Regions from separate parts of the Kaistella sp. CFF1-2 genome, predicted to be linked through region 3. Evidence: riboswitches for the same ligand, from Rfam matches in the RefSeq annotation. Region 3 holds a riboswitch; each other region holds the start of a gene.
The links. Region 3 has a riboswitch for S-adenosylmethionine ahead of AC5XHR_RS08480 (hypothetical protein). Riboswitches for the same ligand answer to the same signal wherever they lie in the genome.
Positions count from the first base shown of each region.

Region 1: another riboswitch for S-adenosylmethionine. It lies ahead of AC5XHR_RS06175 (alpha/beta fold hydrolase); the one in region 3 lies ahead of AC5XHR_RS08480 (hypothetical protein).
Region 2: another riboswitch for S-adenosylmethionine. It lies ahead of AC5XHR_RS06280 (O-acetylhomoserine aminocarboxypropyltransferase/cysteine synthase family protein); the one in region 3 lies ahead of AC5XHR_RS08480 (hypothetical protein).
Region 4: another riboswitch for S-adenosylmethionine. It lies ahead of AC5XHR_RS00095 (Na+/H+ antiporter NhaC family protein); the one in region 3 lies ahead of AC5XHR_RS08480 (hypothetical protein).

Region 1 is NZ_JCAKLF010000002.1:228,699-233,959, reverse strand. Features, by position in the region: gene AC5XHR_RS06185 (OsmC family protein) at 1-368, shown strand, start outside; gene AC5XHR_RS06180 (MGH1-like glycoside hydrolase domain-containing protein) at 424-3,027, opposite strand; SAM riboswitch class I at 3,262-3,366, shown strand; gene AC5XHR_RS06175 (alpha/beta fold hydrolase) at 3,422-4,366, shown strand; gene AC5XHR_RS06170 (ACT domain-containing protein) at 4,373-5,261, shown strand, end outside.
Region 2 is NZ_JCAKLF010000002.1:254,001-259,261, reverse strand. Features, by position in the region: gene AC5XHR_RS06290 (hypothetical protein) at 1-154, shown strand, start outside; gene AC5XHR_RS06285 (glycoside hydrolase family 20 protein) at 169-2,427, opposite strand; SAM riboswitch class I at 2,555-2,653, shown strand; gene AC5XHR_RS06280 (O-acetylhomoserine aminocarboxypropyltransferase/cysteine synthase family protein) at 2,770-4,065, shown strand; gene ctlX (citrulline utilization hydrolase CtlX) at 4,153-5,076, shown strand.
Region 3 is NZ_JCAKLF010000002.1:712,227-717,487, reverse strand. Features, by position in the region: gene AC5XHR_RS08510 (DUF3127 domain-containing protein) at 1-205, opposite strand, end outside; tRNA gene AC5XHR_RS08505 (tRNA-Leu) at 363-444, shown strand; tRNA gene AC5XHR_RS08500 (tRNA-Gly) at 454-529, shown strand; tRNA gene AC5XHR_RS08495 (tRNA-Leu) at 534-617, shown strand; gene AC5XHR_RS08490 (HNH endonuclease domain-containing protein) at 712-1,707, opposite strand; gene AC5XHR_RS08485 (hypothetical protein) at 1,766-2,308, opposite strand; SAM-I-IV-variant riboswitch at 2,481-2,582, shown strand; gene AC5XHR_RS08480 (hypothetical protein) at 2,641-3,444, shown strand; gene AC5XHR_RS08475 (hypothetical protein) at 3,454-4,101, shown strand; gene AC5XHR_RS08470 (hypothetical protein) at 4,112-4,933, shown strand; gene AC5XHR_RS08465 (hypothetical protein) at 4,954-5,261, shown strand, end outside.
Region 4 is NZ_JCAKLF010000001.1:13,878-19,138, reverse strand. Features, by position in the region: gene AC5XHR_RS00100 (ankyrin repeat domain-containing protein) at 1-205, opposite strand, end outside; gene AC5XHR_RS00095 (Na+/H+ antiporter NhaC family protein) at 328-1,647, opposite strand; SAM-I-IV-variant riboswitch at 1,692-1,787, opposite strand; gene AC5XHR_RS00090 (hypothetical protein) at 1,833-2,378, opposite strand; gene AC5XHR_RS00085 (helix-turn-helix domain-containing protein) at 2,752-4,278, shown strand; gene AC5XHR_RS00080 (hypothetical protein) at 4,432-5,031, shown strand; gene AC5XHR_RS00075 (hypothetical protein) at 5,071-5,261, shown strand, end outside.

The DNA.
Region 1 (5,261 bases), 480 kb from region 3:
GCAACAAAATCTTGATCGATAATGCGAGTTTACCTGGTTCAACAGGGGTTTCGCCGATGGAAACGGTTTTGATGGCGGTTGCTGGATGTAGTGGAATTGATTTGGTTTCTATTTTGAAAAAACAAAGACAAACGATTACGAATTTTTCTGCGGAAGTTGAAGGAGAACGCATTCCTGTGGATGAAGCAAAACCTTTTAAAGCAATTAAAGTAAAGTTTTTCCTAGATGGTGAGGTTGATCCTAAAAAAGCATTAAAAGCAGCTCAACTCTCATTTGAAAAATACTGTTCTGTTTCGAAAACCTTAGAACCGAATGTTGAAGTTACCTACGAAGTTACCGTGAATGGAACGCTTGTTTCTGCGGAATAGTTTGAAAGTAGTAAAGCATAAGAAAAATCGGCCTTGGCCGATTTTTTTTATTTTATTACATAGGTTTGGGTTGAATTAATTTAGCTACCGTTGCCGTCCAACCGCACTGATGGCTTGCTCCAACGCCACGACCATTATCACCATGAAAATATTCATAAAACATAATGAAATCCTTGAATTCGGGATCGTAGTTGAAAATTTCGTTTCCGCCATTAAAAGCACGTTCTCCTTTTTCGTTTCGTAGGAAAATTCCTTGCAAACGCTTGCTCAAATCATCAGCAACCACATTTAATGAAACTTCGTTTCCGCTGCCTTTTGGAAGTTCTACATTCAAGCTATCACCGTAATAGAAATAGAATTTTTGTAAACTTTCCACAATCAAAAAGTTGATCGGGAACCAAATAGGACCTCGCCAATTCGAATTTCCACCAAACATCGACGAATCACTTTCTGCGGGTGTATAATGCACTACATATTCGCGTCCGTGAACTTGGAAAACAAACGGATTTTTTTCATAAACCTTCGACATCGCTCGAATTCCATAATCACTTAAAAATTCGTTTTCATCAAGCATTCTATTGAGAACATTTTTCAAACGCGTTCGTCTCAAAATACTCATCAAATGTTTACGACCTTCACCTTCAACTTCCCAATGCGAAACGAGGTTTGCGAGTTCTTTTTTGTTTTTCAGAATCCAATCCATCCGTTCTTGGAACTTCGGCATGTTTTCCAACAAATTATGGTCGATAATTTCCACCGCAAACATCGGAATTAATCCAACAATACTTCTCAAACGTAATGGCAACGCTTGCCCATCGGATAATTGTAAAACATCATAGAAGAAACCGTCTTCCTCATTCCAAAGACCTTGGTTGTTGGTTCCCAAATTTTCCATCGCCTCTGCGATATACAGATAGTGCTCGAAAAATTTAATCGCCATATCTTCATAAACACGATAATGCTGCGCCAACTCCATCGCAATACGCATCATATTCAGTGCGTACATTGCCATCCAAGACGTTCCATCAGCTTGTTCTAAGTGATCGCCGTCTTCAAGTTCCATATTACGGTCAAACGCACCAATATTATCGAGTCCTAGGAATCCGCCACCGAAAATATTTTTTCCGTGTTTATCCTTGCGATTCACCCACCAAGTAAAATTCAACAATAACTTTTGGAAAACTTTTTCTAAAAATAGTAAGTCGGGACGTCCGTGGATTTTTTCATCAATTTTAAAAACCCTGAAGCAAGACCAAGCGTGAACAGGCGGGTTTACATCGCTCATGTTCCATTCGTACGCTGGAAGTTGCCCATTCGGGTGCATGTACCACTCTTTGGTAAGCAACAACAACTGATTTTTTGCAAAATGCGGATCAATCAACGCGAAAGGAACGCAGTGGAACGCCAAATCCCAAGTCGCATACCATGGATATTCCCATTTGTCGGGCATGGAGATGATGTCCTTGTTGTGAAGGTGTTTCCAATCTGTGTTTCGAACGTAATGATTGAAATCTCGTGGCGCTTCAAAATTAGGATCACCTTTCAGCCATTTTCCAATATTGTAATGGTAGAATTGTTTGTTCCACAAAAGTCCTGCAAAAGCTTGTCTTTGGATGTTTTTTTCATCTTCATTGGTCACATCTTTCTGTACCAAATCATAGAATTCATTACTTTCTTGAAGTCGAAGATTAAAAATAGCATCGAAATCTTCAAAAGCGTTTTCTAATTCTTTTTCCGTTAATCGGAAATCAAAATGCTGCCTAGCGCCTGGCTCTAAAACAGTTTTAATGATAAAACTAGCTTTGGTTCCTTGTTTTTCAGGGTTGATAGTTTCACTTCCATGAACTATAAAATCATTGATTCCATCCTTGAAATACCCATCTGAAACAAAATTATAAAGTTTTTTGGTATTGGTTTCGTTTTCACAAAAAGCATCGTCTAATGGTGTTCGAGAGTAGAAATTCTTCATACTCAAATCGTCATGCGAAATTTCAATGTTTCCTTCTTTTATATGCTTTAAGGAAGGTTTGTATTCATTGTATCCCCATTTCCAATTGTTGCGATACCAAATAGTTGGTAAAATGACTAATGGAGCCGTTTTATGACTTCGGTTAACTGCAGTAACTCGAATCAAAATATCCGATTCCGAACCTTTTGCATATTCAATAAAAATATCGAAGTAGTCTTTGTTTTTGAAAATATCTGTATCGATAATTTCAAATTCTTGCTCTTTTTTAGTTCGCTTTGCATTTTCCTCGATCAATTGTTCGTAAGGAAAGGCTGTAGTAGGATATTTATACACCATTTTCATGTAGGAATGCGTTGGTGTATTATCGAGATAGTAAAAGATTTCTTTAATGTCTTCGCCGTGATTTCCTTGATAATTGCTCAGTCCAAAAAAACGCTCTTTAACGCGTTTATCTTGGGTGTTCCAAAAAGAAAAAGCAAAACATAAACGTTGCTTTTCATCGGAGATTCCTGCAATTCCTTCTTCTGCCCATCGATAGGCGTAGCTTTCGGCGGTATCGTGACCTGTGTATTCCCAAGCGTTGCCACTTGGACTATAATCTTCGCGAACATTTCCCCATTGGCGGTTACTTACATAAGGTCCCCATTTTTTCCAATTTTCGTCTGCTGAACGTTTCAGTTCTTCACTCATCATTTCAAATTTGTGCAAAAATAAAAAAGATTTAGTAGAATATTTAATTTGTTGATTCCTAATTTTTTATATAAAATTTTCAATTTTGAACATGATGAATTTAATAAAAACTCCAACAAAGTCCGATGTTGAGGAGTTTACAACGAATTGTAGAAATTCTATAAAACTTTTTTGGTAGATTAAATTTCGTTAGCGTATATTTGCATAAGAAAATTGTTCATTTACATATTGAAAATGTTATTGAGAAAGGTGGAGAGATTAGACTCTGTGAAACCTTGGCAACCCTTCGGAAACGAAGAAGGTGCTAAATTCTACTCCTAATATTGGGAAAGATAACAAAGACTTTTACTTCTACAGGTAGCATTTTCGATGGATTTTTAAGGAAAAAAAGAAATTGAAAACTTCGCTACACCATATTCAACTACATAATTTTACAAGCTCGAATGCAACGCATTGGGAGACACTTTCATTGTCGTATCAAGTATTCGGACAAGAGCTTCATCATGCACCTTTGGTGCTTATTAATCATGCACTAACAGGGAATTCCCATGTTGGTGGTGACGATGGCTGGTGGAAAACGTTGGTGGGAGCCGGAAAAGTGATCGATACAGATAAATACACCGTTCTTTCATTCAATATTCCGGGGAACGGCTATGACGATTTCACAATTGAAAACTCCAATACATTTACTGCAAAAGACATCGCTCGTTTGTTTTTGTTGGGACTTAAAGAGTTAAAAATTTCATCACTGTTCGCTTTAATTGGAGGTTCCGTTGGCGGTTCTGTTGGATGGGAAATGTTGGCTTTAAATCCGAATCTAACACAAATTTTTATTCCCGTTGCCACCGATTATAAAACATCAGATTGGTTGCATTCGCAATGTTTGGTTCAGAAATTTTTATTGGAAACAGAAGAGCAACCTCTAGAAAAAGCTCGAATTCATGCCATGTTATGCTACCGAACTCCCGAATCCCTCAATTTAAGATTCAAAGGTGAAACAGACGCGGTAAAACAAATGCGAAAGTCGCACGATTGGCTTTCGTATCACGGAAAAAGTTTGAGCGAGCGATTTACACTTAAAGCCTACCGATTGATGAATCATTTATTGATGACGATTTCGGTTACCGAAGAGCAAATCAAAACCATTCAAACAGAAATTCATTTGATATCCGTGGATACCGATCTTTTTTATCCCGCATTTGAAATCAAAAAAACCTTTGAAATTTTAGATGAAAATCAAACAAACGTAAGCTATCACGAAATAAAATCCATTCATGGGCATGATGCCTTTTTAATGGAATACGAACAATTAAACGCAATTTTAAAACCTATATTTTAAGTAATTATGTCAGAAAAGAACACAATCAATATATACAGAAACAAGGCTTTGGTGAATTTTGAAGGAAAAGATTTCCTTGGACAAATAGGCGTCGATTCTCGAATTTTTAATGCTTTAAATGGAGGAGGAATTAGCGTCGGAGTGATCTCACAACAGGCGATTGAAAACGGGATTTCTGTACTCGTTGATGAGAGCGATGCCGAAAAAGCCGTCCAAGTTTTGAAGGACGAGTTCCTAAAAGAAAACAACCAAGGCGTGGTGAGTGGGATTTACAGTATTCATCAATTGACGGTTATTGGCTTTGTTTCGGATAATTATTCGAAAATTTTGTCGGAGCTTCAACGTCATAAAATTTACCCGTTATTGTTGAATCAGGTGGCTTCAGCCGGACGTGTGAATATTGTCGTTACCGAAAATCAAACGGAACTTGCTAAAAACATCATTGAAACCGAAATTTTCGGAAAGCCAAAAGCGGTTCATTTAGCGTTAATTGGTCACGGAAATGTTGGTGGAACTTTAGTGGAGCAAATTTTAGATTCGGCACACGATATTTTGAATCGAAAGAGAATTGATTTAAAGGTAGTAGCCATTGCAAATTCACGAAAAATGGCTTTGAATAAAGCGGGTTTTGGAAGTGATTGGAGACAAAAAATTAACTATTCGCAGAATGAGTTTAATATTCAAGATTTAATCGCTTACGCGCAAGAACATCATCTAGAAAACCTTGTGATGGTGGACAATACGGCGAGTAAAGAATTTGTTTTGAATTACGATGAGTTTGTAGAAAACGGATTTGATGTGATTTCGTCCAACAAAATTTACAATACTTTGCCCATTGCGAAATACAGAAACTTCCGTCAAATTTTAAATAAAAACAAGAAACATTATTTGTACG
Region 2 (5,261 bases), 460 kb from region 3:
CGATTCATTAAAAATCAAGAAAACGGTGCACGACATTCATCCTTTAAAAGTTACAAAAGACAGCGTTGAAATCCTTATCCAAAATTATTCGGATAGTCAAGATTTTAAACAATTACTTTTCGTAAAACGTAATTCTAGTTGGGAAAAGCGATAAGTTTTTTTAATCTTTTAATTCACTGAAATTTCATCGACAAAAAGCCAAGCTTTGTTTTCTGCTCCAGGCATTCCTTTCGGGATCACACCAAAGTTGGAAACAATAACTTTTACATATCGAGCCGTAGTTTTCGGCAGGTTGATTTCGATTTTTCCTTTTGCATTTTGAATTTCATTTGCTTCAACGACTTTTATCGTTTTAAAGTTTTTTTGATCTGATGAGGTTAAGATTTCTACTCGCTTTGGTAAGTATATCCAACTTCCTTGACGTTCTAAAGAATTCAAAGAAATCGAACTAAACTCTTCTTCTTTTCCTAGATCGATCGTTGCATTTACATCATCACCCGAGAAACCTAACCATGACTTACCGTGATTTTTAAAATCTCCTTGAATCCCATCAACAAGAGTAAAAGCACCGCCAACATTGTAGGCAACATTGGGTTCTTTTTCTAACGTAATTGGTTTTCCCGTAGCTTTAGAGAAGCTGAAATTTCTTTTGGTTATTGGACTTTTCATCAATCCATTTTCAAAGTATCCTGATTTTATAGTCGTTGATTTTGCAATGGTAAAAGGAGCATTATATGTTGGTGATTGCGTAGTCGGATCTGTTCCATCTAATGTGTAATGAATATTCGTGGGATCATTTGCGGCCGAAAGTTCATATTTAATAGTTCCATCCGCATTTTTAGTGATCTGATCCGAAACTTCAAAAATAGCCTTTGAATATCGAATTCCTAACTTATTAAAATCTTTAAAATGCTCTAAAACACGGTTTTCAAACGCTTTGTATTCTTTTGGTTTTGAAGTTCCCCAAGCCACTTCAGAAAGAGCGAGCATTCTTGGGAAAATCATATGTTGAACATGTGGAAAATTCAAAATATATTCCGTCCATAAATTTCCTTGGGTTCCCCAAATATATTTGGCTTGCGCTTCATCTAGTTCTTTCGGTATTGGCTGATATTCGTACACTTTTTTCAAACGAAGGTCGCCTCCGATTGAAATAGGTTCTGTTTCTGGATTTCCTTGATAGTAGTCAAAATAATTGGTAGAAGTAGGCGTCATAATCGCTTTATGCTGTGTTTTTGCGGCATGAATTCCGCCTTCAATACCTGTCCAACTCATAACTGTTGCATTAGGAGCGAGTCCACCTTCTAAGATTTCATCCCAACCAATAATTTGTTTTCCCTTGGAATTCACAAATTTTTCAATTCGGGTGATGAAGTAACTTTGAACTTCCATTTCGTTCTTGAAGCCTTTTTCTTTCATCAAATTTTGTACAAACTGACTTTCTTTCCACACAGTTTTGGGAGCTTCGTCTCCACCAATATGGATGTATTCGTACGGGAAAAGCGGCATTACTTCGGATAAAACATTTTCTAAAAAAGTGAAGGTTTCTTCTGTTGGGCAAAAGATATTTTCCGAAACGCCCCATTCTTTCCATACTTCGAAAGGTCCTTTAGTACAAGCGAATTCTGGATAAGCCGCCAACGCTGCTTGAGCGTGACCAGGCATTTCGATTTCGGGGATTACATCGATATGGAGTTTTTTAGCATAAGCAACAACATCTTTAATTTGATCTTGTGTGTAAAACCCACCGTATGGGATTTCATCAAATTTCATATCAGCATAGTGACCAACTTGAGAACCGATTCTAAATCCACCAACAGAAGTTAATTTCGGGTATTTTTTAATCTCAATTCTCCAACCTTGATCGTCTGTAAGATGCCAATGAAATTTGTTGTATTTATACATCGCTAGATAGTCCAAATAACTTTTCACTTCGTCAATAGTAAAGAAATGTCTACAAACATCGAGATGCATTCCACGATATTCAAATTTTGGATAATCGGTTATCTGCAATGCAGGAAATTGATTGTCTTTGCTTTGTTTTAAAATTTGCACTAACGTTTGTATTGCATAAAATTTAGACGCTGGCGAAGTATATTGAATGTGAATTGATTTCGACTTTCCATCGGAGTTTAATTGATATTCATCTTCGTTTTTCGACGTATATTTTTCAACGAAAACTTTCGTTTTAGAATTTTGATTGGTAAATTCGAACGGATATTTGTTTAGAAAATGATTAAATAAATCCACTTCTTTAGCCAAATTCGGGTTGTTTTTGTCAATGAGCTGAAGCTGCTTTTCGATAGCAAATGACGAGTTCGAGTAACTTGCTGAAACAGGCTCTGGAATTAGCGCTAATTTAGTTTGTCCAAATACAAATTGCGTTGCAAATAATGCAATAAGAAAAGCAAGTAGGCTTCGTTTCATAAAGGAAGATTTAGAATTCTAAATTTAGATTTTTTTAATGAATACGCAAAAAAAAGGTTAGTCCACTTATTTGGTAGATTAAAATATTTGATTTACATTTGTCATGTTAAACGATCATTGAACACATCACTTATCAAGAAAGGCGGAGGGAATTGACCCGATGAAACCTTAGCAACCTGTTGAAAAATAAGGTGCTACTTTCAACCTGAAAAGGAACAGATAAGACGAATACAGTAGAATTCTATTTTCAAGATACTCACTCTTTCGGCTTGTCGAAGGAGTTTTTTTATGCTCTTTCGCTTCTTTTAAAGCTGATGTTTCGGTATTAAAAAAATTAAAAAGATGAGTACATTACATTTTGAAACATTGCAATTGCATGCGGGTCACGAAGTTGATCAAGAGACGAATTCTAGAGCGGTACCTTTGTACCAAACAAGCTCGTATACCTTTAATAGCGCAGAACACGGCGCGAATCTTTTTGGATTAAAAGAATTCGGGAACATCTATACCCGAATTATGAACCCAACTACGGATGTTTTCGAAAAACGAATTGCTGCTTTGTATGGAGCGGCGGGAGCATTGGCGGTGGCTTCTGGTCATGCGGCTCAATTTTTGGCAATCACTAATATTTTGCAGCAAGGCGATAATTTTGTGACGGCGCCGTATTTGTATGGTGGTTCGCACAACCAATTTAAGGCGAGTTTTAAGAAATTGGGCATTGAAGCGCGTTTCGCAAAAGATGATAACCCAGAAGATTTTGAGGCTTTAATTGATGAAAATACAAAAGCCTTGTATTTGGAAACCATTGGAAACCCGACATTGAATATTGCCAATTTTGATGCGATTTCTGCGGTGGCAAAAAAACATGGAATTCCGTTAATTGTTGATAATACATTTGGTGCGGGAGGTTTCTTGTTCAATCCATTCAAGCATGGAGCAGATATCGTTGTTGAATCGGCTACAAAGTGGATTGGAGGTCACGGAACTTCCATTGGTGGTGTGATTGTGGATGGTGGAACTTTTGATTGGAGTTCTCCGAAATTTCCTTTGCTTTCTCAACCTTCAGAAGGGTATCACGGATTGGTTTTCGCTGATGTTTTCGGAAAAAATTCACCTTTTGGAAATATTGCATTTATCATTAAAGCGCGCGTAGAAGGATTACGAGATTTTGGTCCAGCGATTTCACCTTTCAATTCATTTTTACTTTTGCAAGGTGTAGAAACGCTTTCTCTTCGTGTGGAACGTACAGTTGAAAACGCTTTGAAACTAGCTAATTATCTAGAAAATCATCCGAAAGTTTCTCGAGTTTTGTATCCAGGTTTGCCCAGTTTTCCCGACTATGAAAACGCAATTAAATACCTAACCAAAGGTTTTGGTGGTGTTTTAACGTTTGAATTGAAGGGCGGAAAAGAAGCCGCTGTTGGCTTAATCGATCATTTGAACTTAATTTCGCATTTAGCCAATGTTGGTGATGCAAAAACATTAATTATTAATCCCGCTTCGACTACGCACGAACAACTTTCTGAGGAAGAACAGAAAAATGCTGGAATCTCTCCAGGCTTGGTGCGCTTAAGCGTGGGAATTGAACATATCGACGATATCATTGCCGACTTATCTCAGGCTTTAGATACGTTGTAAACCCATATTTCTCATTTTTATTTTCAATTTTGGCTCTGTCTTGTTGCAGAGCCTTTTCTTTAGTACATTTGCGAAAAGTCTAATATTATGCAAACAACGGATACTGTTTTGATGGTGGAACCTATCGCATTTGGTTTTAACGCGCAAACGGCAGAAAATAACTATTTTCAAGTTCAAGACAAAAGTCAAAATACGCAAGCCAAAGCATTAGAAGAATTTCAAAATTTCGTTAGTAAACTTAGAGAAGCAGGGGTTCGTGTTTTGGTGGTAAAAGATACGCTGGATCCGCATACGCCAGATTCTATATTCCCAAACAATTGGGTGAGTTTTGGTGAGGATGGAGAAGTTGTTTTGTATCCTATGTTTGCTCCGAATCGACGTGTAGAAAGACGTCAAGATATTTTAGATTTTGTTAAAAACGAAGGTTTCGAAATCTCTAAAGTAACCGATTGGTCTCGTTTTGAAAATGAAAATCGTTTTTTAGAAGGAACGGGAAGTATGATTTTCGATCATCCAAATAAATTAGCCTACGGTTCTGTTTCATTGCGTTTAGATGAAAAGTTATTTATCGATTTTTGTGAATCGATTAGTTATAAACCGGTTGTTTTTCATTCCTATCAAACGGCAGGAAATGAACGATTACCAATTTATCACACCAATGTGATGATGTGTGTTGCTGATCAATATGTTGTTATTTGTTTGGATTGTATTGATGATGAGCAGGAACGCAAGAATGTTGTAGAAACTATTGAGAACTCAGGAAAGGAAATCATCGAAATTTCAGAAGGACAAATGCAGCAATTTGCTGGAAATATGCTTCAAGTTCGCAATACGGAAGGAACTCCTTTTCTCGTTATGAGCGCCGCTGCGAAGAATTCTTTAAATGAAGAACAAATTCAGAAAATCGAAAACTACAACGCGATTATTTCTTCGGATTTAACAACAATTGAAACCAATGGTGGCGGAAGTGCTCGTTGCATGTTAGCGGAGGTTTTTTTACCGAAAGCATAAATCTCTAGCCCTGATGGAAGCGGCATCCTTTGGGATTGACGTGAGGCGGCGGAGCGAAGCGGAGCCGTCCGAGCCACAAGCCTAAAGATACAGCGGACAGCAGGAAATAGCTTCTAATAAAAATCAAAAAAACTTCAGCAAACGCTGAAGTTTTTTCTTTGAAAAATATAATTTAATATGAAGTG
Region 3 (5,261 bases):
ACTCTCTTCCTCTAATATTAATACCCACTTTCACATTTTCACCTTCTGAAATAGTATCTAATAAAGAAATTTTATCTTGTAAAAACTCAACATTAATAGGCTGTGGATACTGTTCTTGCGTAAGCAAAATCATTTCTCTTTTCTGAAACCCAGATCCAAACGTCTGAGTATCACCAATCTTCTTAACTGTTCCTTGTAATTCCATTGCAAATATTTATTTTGTAAAAATAACAAAAATGAATGGTACTGCCGAATAAATGAAATTTATTATTAAAAATAATTCTGAAAAAAATTTGTGAGTATAAATAAAAATGCTTTATATTTGCACTCACAAAAAAGAAAGGAGTTCTTTATAAAAATTTGCGGATGTGGTGTAATTGGTAGCCACGCCAGACTTAGGATCTGGTGCTTCACGGCGTGGGGGTTCGAGTCCCTTCATCCGCACAAATCGATGCGAAAATAGCTCAGCTGGTAGAGCACAACCTTGCCAAGGTTGGGGTCGCGGGTTCGAATCCCGTTTTTCGCTCCACTACGCCCTGGTGGTGGAATTGGTAGACACGCAGGACTTAAAATCCTGTGTCCGCAAGGACGTACGGGTTCAAGTCCCGTCTGGGGTACTTTAAACCCTCTGTAACTTAGGTTAACAGAGGGTTTTTTGTTTTTAGGGTGGTCAAAAGGGTGGCTAATTTATTTTAGAATAGTTTGATCTATTTAAAAATAAAGAAAGCCATTATTGTTCGCTATAGTAAGTAATGGTTGTATTGTGTTTTCAAACAATTTTTCATCAAAAGAATTAATGGATGGAAATATTGTAAGGTATTCATCTAAAAATTTGCTACTGGACTTGTTGCTTAAATGTATTTCGAATGCATTCTTCTGTAATTCCTTAAACTTGTGAAAATAGACATCAAACGATGGCAACCTGTCGCTTTTAGACAAATTAAAGGTTCTATCAACGGGAGCTAAATTCCAAATTAGATCATGTGAGACAAAAGCGTATGGAACAAAATGATCAATAGCGAAATTCTTTTCAGAGTAGTCTAGTCTGTTTCCAGTAAATATACATTCTATAGATCCCATCTCTTTAAAAACCAACTTCCAATAATCCTTAGTCTGATTTACAAGGCTATTTCTAGTTGCTGGCTTGATTAATTTATTTGGAATGTCTGGAACATTAGGGTTTCTTGTTTGTAAAAACAAAGCTAAGTTCCAATAACAAAACTCTTTTAAAATTTTAGAATTTTTCGTCAAATAGTTCTGCCACAAAGGGTTTATCTTAATAAAATCCTTTTCTAAACCGTAAATTGCCTTCTTCTCAAAATCTTGAGAAGCATTATATACATCTTTTTTTGATTTGTTGGGGAACCAAGGAGAAAGAAACCAATGCGGAACATTTTTATCAAAATGATTCAAGACTCTTACTGTTTCTTTATTATTTGATGATAATAATTGATTTAGTATTTCTGTTCTATTTTCGTCGATTGTTATTCCTTCTGTTTCTCTAATTTTCAGAATTGCATCTTCAATCATATCAAAAGCTCCAAAAGACAAGTGAAAATAGTTTATTGTATACCAAGAAGCGCTAATCATTCTTGAAAACAATTCTCGTTTAGAAATCTCCAACTTCCCTTGCTCTACAGATTCAATTAATGCAAGCAACCAATAATACTTATATGTTGCTGTTGTTCTATTAAAAACAGCAGACAAAAGGTTTACAGGAAGTTTTTGGGAATGAGGTAAGTGCATGTTGGCTCGTTGTAATAAATCAAATGTTCTTTTTCCTTTTCCTAATTTCCAAAATTAGCTTGTGCTTTTTCATTCCTTTCTTAACTGATTCTTTTTTAGGTAAAACAGATTTATCAGGAACTTTAGCCATAACTTTTTCTGGTTTCTTCAAGTTATGAATATCCCGGTACAACCGCCCTCTTTGAGAATCAAATACAATAGTATCAAGTAATAAGCAAATGCCCTTATAAATGTCATGTCCTTGGATGTCCAGGGTATCTGGAAACTTTTTCTTGTCCAAGGTCCACCCTTTTAAGCCTATTAATAACCTGGGACTATTTGGCTCGTAGCCTCCTTGAAATAAAATGTACTTCAAAGGCTTCATTTCATGAGATGGTAAACCATCTTTACCCTTAATAAAAAGTTTTCTCCTAAAAAACTCCGTATTATCTCGATACTCAACATTTTTTAATTGTTCCCTCATTTCATCAAGGTAAACATTTTTAATAGTTAAGTAAAGAATATTCTCTTTCTTAAGATTTAGTTGGTCAATTACCTTTTGTAGTTCTGGTGTGTAGCTCATTATTTTCAAATAAAATACTTTTATAGTTAAAAAAAAACACTTTATTGATTCTCTTATCTAAAGAATTATTTGCTGATCATAGTAAATTCATTACTTTTCTAATGAAAACATTTAAAAATAGGGATTTTTATTGTTTTTGCACTCAATTCTAAAAAAGATTTCTATATTTGCAACATATCATCAAGAGATTCTGATTATTTCAGAACACCAACCGAGCTTTAACCTGCCACGGTGGTATAGAATGAGGGCAAACCTGCCAAAATAAAAAAGGTTATTTCCCACAATTTTTCTCTTGTTATGATTTGTAATTGAAACATTATAAATTATATCATATGTCTACAACCAATTTAAGTACAGATTTATCTAGTACACAGCCAGAACACTTAGGCTTCCAAAAAGTACGAGGCGAAAAGTATTGTCTTAAAACGATTGATATGGTCCGATTCATGGTTTACAACAACTACATAAGCGGTGAGTCTTATGAAAATGACGGCTATGAAGAACGCACATCAATTATTGCAAAAGCTAAAAACAAAGACATTCTCAAGTTCTTTGAAGGGTATTTTGAACTTTATCACACATCAAAATACGGTTCCCAAAAAGCAGAATCGTACAATAAAGTATTTGAAATTTATGAAGAAGAAATTTTTCTAAACGGGCATTACCGTTGTACAGAAATATTTGACTACGATTTAAATTTATACCAAGAATTAAGTACAATCCTCGGAAGAAAAGCTCTTATTATGGGTACTGATGATGACATCTACTTAAGTTTAAAATGCCTCGATGGAGAAGTCATACAATATGAAGGTTCAATCACTTATGATTCAGACGATGATTCTTATGGAACACCCTATTTTGGAGATTGCGACGCGAAAGATTGTGCTGTCGAGCTCGCGAATATCTGTATGGAAAAATCAAAATACAAGGCCTATTCAAAAGATGAATTACAAATTGAAGTTTACAATCGTCAATTTACCTATAGTATGAAATATAAAGATAGCGTGATTGTTGACTTATCCGACTTCCAATATGCCGAAGATGAAGAAGAATACGATGATACGGTTTGGATCTTCGATGAAGATGATTTAATGAATCCTGACGCTGGAATAATGTTACAAATTAGTGAACTATAAAATTTAAAAATGATGACTAACACTATCGTATACACGCATGATAAAGACCGTTTATTAATTGGTCAAAAATACGTTTCAAACAAAAGAGAGATTTGCATCAAACTACTCTACCCATACAATGGAATCGCATTTTCTTTAGTTCCTAAACTTAGTGGTGCTTTTTGTAAAGAATCATCAGCATATTGGGAAAAGGAAATACTCAAAATTTGCTTCCAAATTTCTGACATAGTAGAAAAGCAGAGCGAAGATATCATCAAAGACTATTATCAAATCATAAAAGAACGTTTTTTTGGAATCGAAGACTCAGATGGGCAAAACAACGAATACTTCGATAAACTCAAAACTCTTGAAGAAATTTATTTCTCAGAACTTCCAAGACATAATGCTTTTAGATATACTTTGACGGGTAATTTAACAAGAGTACTTAATCAACATATTCTGGCTAATGGAATACAAAAGAAGTTTTCATTGCAAGCAAAAATTCAAACTCCGAGTATTTTGAATCCAGATTTTGAAGAATTGTATTCTAAAATGGATCAAAAAACTAAAATTGAGATACTAGCAGAGTTAATTTCTTCTCAAAAAATATCAAACTTTAACCCAATGCTAAACGTCGAATTCTTTGAAAGAACAAATAAGATGTATGGAAACCTCTAAAACATAAAAAATGACAAAATTATTTGTTCAATGGATGCTCGGTCAATTCTTAGTTGTGGAAGTTACCTACTTCGAAAACTATTATATCGAAATGGAGGTTCTATATCCATATCCGGGTATTAAAGCTGATTATTTTTCCGAATCCCTTGATTTCACGAAAGATGAAAATGCATGGATAATTAAGAATTTCATCAATAGAAATGTAGAAGCACATTTGCGACTGCTATTTTGTGCTAATGAAGTAGACGTCATGGCTAAATGTTTAGAAGATGAATCCTCTGAAGAGGTATATGAAAAATTCGCCATTGATCTTATTCATGACACCAAGAATGATTGGTGGGAAGAAAGCTATATGAAATACTTTAGCACAAAAACCATCACAAGTCTCTCAAAACATATTCAAAAATACCTGAAGGAAGGCATTGTAGATTTTAAAGACAATACCGAGTACATAGATCGTGAAGATGAAATTGACAAAATGATGAAGGCTATTATCATTAAAAACCCAAATGAGTTGTATTTCTTTCTATGTGATCGAAGGTTCAATAAAGAAGTAAATTCATATTATAGGAAAATTGAGCCTAAAATAACAAATGATTATAAAAATATGATATTGGTTGCTTTACATGAATCCTATTATTCATATCCAGATTGTTCCTATACGACAGAATCATTAGTGCTCATTCAATACTATAATCAACTAAGTGAATCTGAAAGAAATGAACTAAAGGAAGAATGCCGTATTGATAAAACATGGAATCCTTATCAAGATATTGTAAATAAGAAAACGTATGAATGGAATCCTTTTAACGCTTTTTTAATAGTAGAATGAATTTTAGTACACACACATCAATGTCACAAGAAGAAGGGACAACCTTTCACGAAATATTCGGAAAAGCAAAGATCGATGATTTTACCGTCTTAGCCACTCTTGAAGTTGATTGTCAAAGTTTTGACATTCCTCTGATATACTATTACCGAATTACAGCAGACAATTTCATCCAATTTATAGCGCTGGTTGAAGATTGTAAAATAAAAGACGAGGAAAAAATTGAGAGTCAATACAAATACAATGCTAGAAGGTCTTTCCAAGAAAATTTAATCCGATGTTTTGAAGACATTTTCCATAAAAGATTACCCTTTCAGTCGTTACCGTACAA
Region 4 (5,261 bases), on a different contig from region 3:
AAACCTTATTGTTAATCGCCATTACAACGGGATCAAAGAATCCTCCATTCTGTTGTGACGGACTATTTCCTTTTGCGATTTCTGCTTTTACAGTCTCTAAAGTTGGGTTATTTTTCCAAAAAGCACCATCTAATAAGGTATTTTTTTGAGCTTTCCCGAAAGCAACAGCTACTAAAAAAACAGCAGCAAAAAAGATCTTTTTCATAAGGTATATGGTATGATTGATTCGTTAATTTTATTTATAATAATTATAAATAACAAAATTAAGAATAAAAATAACACCTCCAAAAGAAATATTAAAAAAGTGATAAAATGCAGGAAATAAATTTATTCAGCGGCTGTAAAATTATCCGAATTACGGATTTTAGCGACTCCTATATATATGAAAACAGCAATAAGTAATAGAAACAAGTAGAAACTGTTTTGTAATAAACTAGGATAACTAATCGAATTTTTACTGTAACCCGTTAGTATTAAAATTTGTGCTCCATAGGGAATAATCCCTTGTACAAAACACGAAAATGTATCTAAAATAGAAGCTGTAACTCTAGGCTTTATATTAAATTCTTCAGTAATTTTTTTGGCAACCTTACCTGTAATGACAATAGAAATTGTATTATTCGCTGTTGCAGCATCTGTTAATCCCACAAAAGTTCCTATTCCTAATAAAGCGGACTTTGGTCCTGAAATTTTCTTTCGAATTGAACCTAATAAAGCGTCAATTCCACCAGCTTTTTCAACCAATGCCGCTAAACCACCTGTTAATAACGACAAAAGAAAAATCTCCGTCATGCTTGTAAAACCCTCATACACCTTCTTCCCAAACTCCAAAAAGCTAAAATCATGATAAATAAAACCGAAAATTCCACTTAAAGCAATACCTATAAGTAAAACGAGAAAAACATCCAATCCAAAGAAAGCCAATAAAATTACGGCGAGATAAGGAATAATAAGTATGGGCGACTGAGCCTCCGAGCTCAATGTATTTTGAACACCATCCGTATTCCCTGAACCAATATAAATATAGATTAGAAACGCAATAACCGCTGCTGGAAATACAAAACTGAAATTATTCTTGAACTTATCTCGCATATCACAACCCATAATTTGAGTTGCCGCAATCGTTGTATCTGATATTATGGAAAGATTATCCCCAAACATAGCACCCCCTAAAAGCGCCGCTCCTACAATATTAATATCGCAACCTCCAGCCTCTGAAAGTCCAACTGCTATTGGACCAAGAGCCACTATTGTCCCGACCGATGTTCCTGAGGCAATAGATAAAAATGAAGCTATAAGAAATATTCCCGCGGGATAATATTGAGGGGAAAGCGTCTGAATTCCCAATTGCACAATGGCATCAACACTACCAATGGATTTGGAAACTGCTGCAAAAGCACCCGCCAAAATATAGATGATGCACATTGTTAATATATTCCGGTCGCCACAACCCTCCAAAAAAGTAGTTGTTTTTTCTTTCATGGAACCTTTTAACATGATAAACGCCACGATAATTCCCACAATAATTGCGATTGGGGAAGGCATTGCGTAAAAATCATTATAATAAATACCAGCTCCTAGAAAAACCAGGATAAAAACGAAAAATGGAAATAAAGCCCAAATAGGATTTTTAAAAATTGTGTTCATGCATCAGTAATTCTTACATCAATCCGATAAACACAATTCAGAGAAGCATCAACGTTTTTTCCAGAAATGGCTTATCGTTTTTAGCACCTTGCTTGTTGTTGCAGGTTGCTACCCGACTTTCGGGGTTCTTGATAATGCCGCAAAGATATAAAAAATTAGAAAGATGAAAAAAACACCTTTCTTACCTATTTTACTTTTTCTAATAAATAGAGTTTGGCTCCAGAAAAATAAAGCTTGGGAAGCACATTTCCTTCTAAAACTAACGTTTTGTTAGAAACATCAATAACCGAAATATAAGAATTATTCCCGTATTCAATAAAATTTTCTTTATCTCTAGTTAACGGATTTTTTCCAAATTTCAATTTATATTTTGTCCAATCTTGATCTTCGGATGAACAATGAGCTTGTTTGAATTTGGATTTATTGGTTTTAAAAACTAACTGATCAAAAGCTTCTCCGCACTCACTTTCAAAGGATGTTGCTGGATTTGAATCTTTTTGAAAATCGTCGAAAGTACCATGATACACTCCAACTATTTTCCAAGTTCCATCCAAGCCATCTTCATTAATTTTGCCTTCAGCTTTTTTGACCGCCCAACTTATTCCATTAACGGTTCCTTTAACGGTTTTATAAGCCACTTTTGTAGCACCTTTTACAACTTTGGCTGCCGTAGAAACGACGCACGATTGCAACAAAAACAAACTGGTTATTAGAACTAATCCCTTTTTCATAAATCTATATTTTCGTTCTGCAAGCAAGATACAATTAAAATATTTTGAAAATAGTACACAATTATCAATTATGCTTATATTCTAAAAAGCAGATTCCTACACCGAAATATGGACAATAAAATAAGTCTACTACAAATCTACATTTAAGTGATAAATAGAATAATGTCAAAGTTTATAAGATGAAACATCCATTACATTGCAAGAAATCAAAAATAATAGCAATCTAAATTAATTATTTAGAACAAATCTTAACTTAATAATTGAATATTCCCAAAATAAATACTATATTTTTGCATAATACAAAGAGTATCTTTCTCTTTGTATCTGTGTTAATATGTGCCTTAGAACTCCCATTATAGTATTCTTACTTATAATGGCTATACCTATATATAGCCAAAGCAATCCTAATGAAGAAAAACATCAGCGATTTCTGTTCCACCAAAAACAAGCAAAAGAGAGTAATCTAAATTTAGAATACAACGGCTTACAAGCTTTAAAAAACGCGCAAACTCCATATGAATTTTCTTATTCGTACTATATTTTAGGAGTTAATAAATTTCGTCAAGGGGAATATGCAAATGCCGTAAATTTACTGGAATCTGCAGAGCATTTTGGAAACCAAACAGACTCAACACGATTAAAACGCGATTATACTCTAACCTTACTTTTGGCCTATCGAAGAGCAGGACTTATAATGCAATCTAATGAGGCGCTTGATCGCGAAAAGAAATTAATTGGCCAATCAAATGATCCTTATAAAGAAGCAGAAACCCATTATATACTTTCAAAAATTAATGATATTGATGAAAAGTATTGCCAATCCGCCATCCAAAAAGAAAAATATTTGAATTTAATTCCACCCCAAGTACGCAAGAAAGACCTTAATTTTATTTTTGCGGTCTATGCGCAATTGGCTTTTGCACAATTAAAGTGCGGAAAAACGGAAGAAGCTAAAAAAACAATTTCCAAAGCTGATCAGCTTATAAGTCAGATACCATCTAAAAATCCAACACTATCCGAAATTTTAGAGCTTTCTAAAGCGTTAGTATTAGTTGAAGAAAATCAAAAAGATCAAGCTTTAGAACTCTTTAATAAAGCGTATCAAACATCAAAAAAGAACGGGACAAAAGCTCTGACAAAACAAATTTTAGAAGAACGTTTAAAGTCCGAAATTGATCCTGCATCTATACAAACAAAAATCCTGCATGAAATTAACGATTTAACGAACAAAGAATCGGAGGTTTCGAAAGATTTGACCTTACATGAATCAAAAAAAGAACTCAAAAAATTACAAAGCCAAAAAACAAAAATCACGGGATGGATGGTCTATTGTATTGCATCCATAGTTCTGATATCCATTTATATTCTTTATAAAACTCGCACTGCTAGAAAAAGAAGAAAGCGCTACGAAGACTTGCGAGATCGCCTTAATCGAGAAGAAAATCATAGTTCTGAAAATACAATCTCAGAAAAAGAAAAAACACTAACGACACAAACAAATCTCAAGAAAGAGCTCGATAATGAAGCTGAAATCTTGCAACGATTGGAAGCTTTTGAAAGGGAAATTTTGTTTACAGCGCTCAATTTTTCAGCAACCAAAATGGCAACTATTTTAAAAATTACGCCAAGAAATCTAGGTTACTTTTTAAAAAAATATCGAGGTGAAGATTTTTACAGCTATCTAAATTCGGTTAGAATCGATTACATATCAAAAGAGCTAAAGAAAAACCCGCAACTATTTAAGTACAAAATTGCTGTGATTTCGGAAATGGCTGGCTACAGTTCGCACACGCAATTTGCAATAAACTTTAAAGCAAAAAACGGAATTTCTCCATCACAATATATCAACTATTTAAAAGAGGAAAATACCTCAGAAAACTCACATTTTAAGCCAAAATAGATTTTACAATTTTCCACAACTGATAATCAATACAATAAACTATATAAAACATTTTACTTTAAGCACCCAAACGATAGTTTAATCTTATTAAGTACCATCAATTCTATCTAAATTTGCATCGCGTTATAAAAACCTAGAAACATACTCACAACATTGAATAAAAACGACTTTTTTACTAAATCAAAAACATCCTTTTCTAATAAATTTTCTATACTAGAAATTTTATGGGTGAGCTTGTTTTTTATTCTGATGAGTGGTTCCATTCAAATTCAGGGACAAATCTATGTTAGTGATGGTGCTCAAATTTTTAATGAAGGACAAATTGTTTCAGGAAAAATAATACATGAAAGCGAAACTGATCAGGAAAGTTTAATAAGTGCAAAGACTCTTCCCCGTGAACAGTTAAACGAACAAACAATAACTTCAAAAAATGGTTCGTCTAAAGCAACAAAAATAAAGTTCAAAAATGATGGACAAGCTTTTCAGAAAAAACTGAAGAAGCTAACTGTAAAATACACACCAAAGGTTTCTACTGAAGAAAGCGGTACATTCGCTAGTAATCCTAAAAATCAGAACACTGTAGCGCTTGGTTCAAGCAATAGCACGTATTTCGGAACTATAATTACGCAAGTTGGTCTTCCTCTTAGAACTCATTTCGAGGAAAAAACTACTAGAATAATTTTTAATAGTCAACCTTTTTCTAATTGGACAATTCAAACAAATTCTATTCGTCCTCCTCCATTTTTAGTTTAAAGTCGACAAAAATTTCAAAAATTATTAAATTATAGAAAAATGAAAAAAAACATATACACCCTATTTTCAATTTGTCTGTTCAGCTTGGGATTCAGTCAAGTAGGAATTAGAACGAATACACCTATTGGGGTTTTTAACATTGACGGTGCAAAAGATAATGCAGGTTCATTAACGCCATCGCCTGACCAACAATTAAACGATGTAACTGTTTTACCAAACGGAAATGTTGG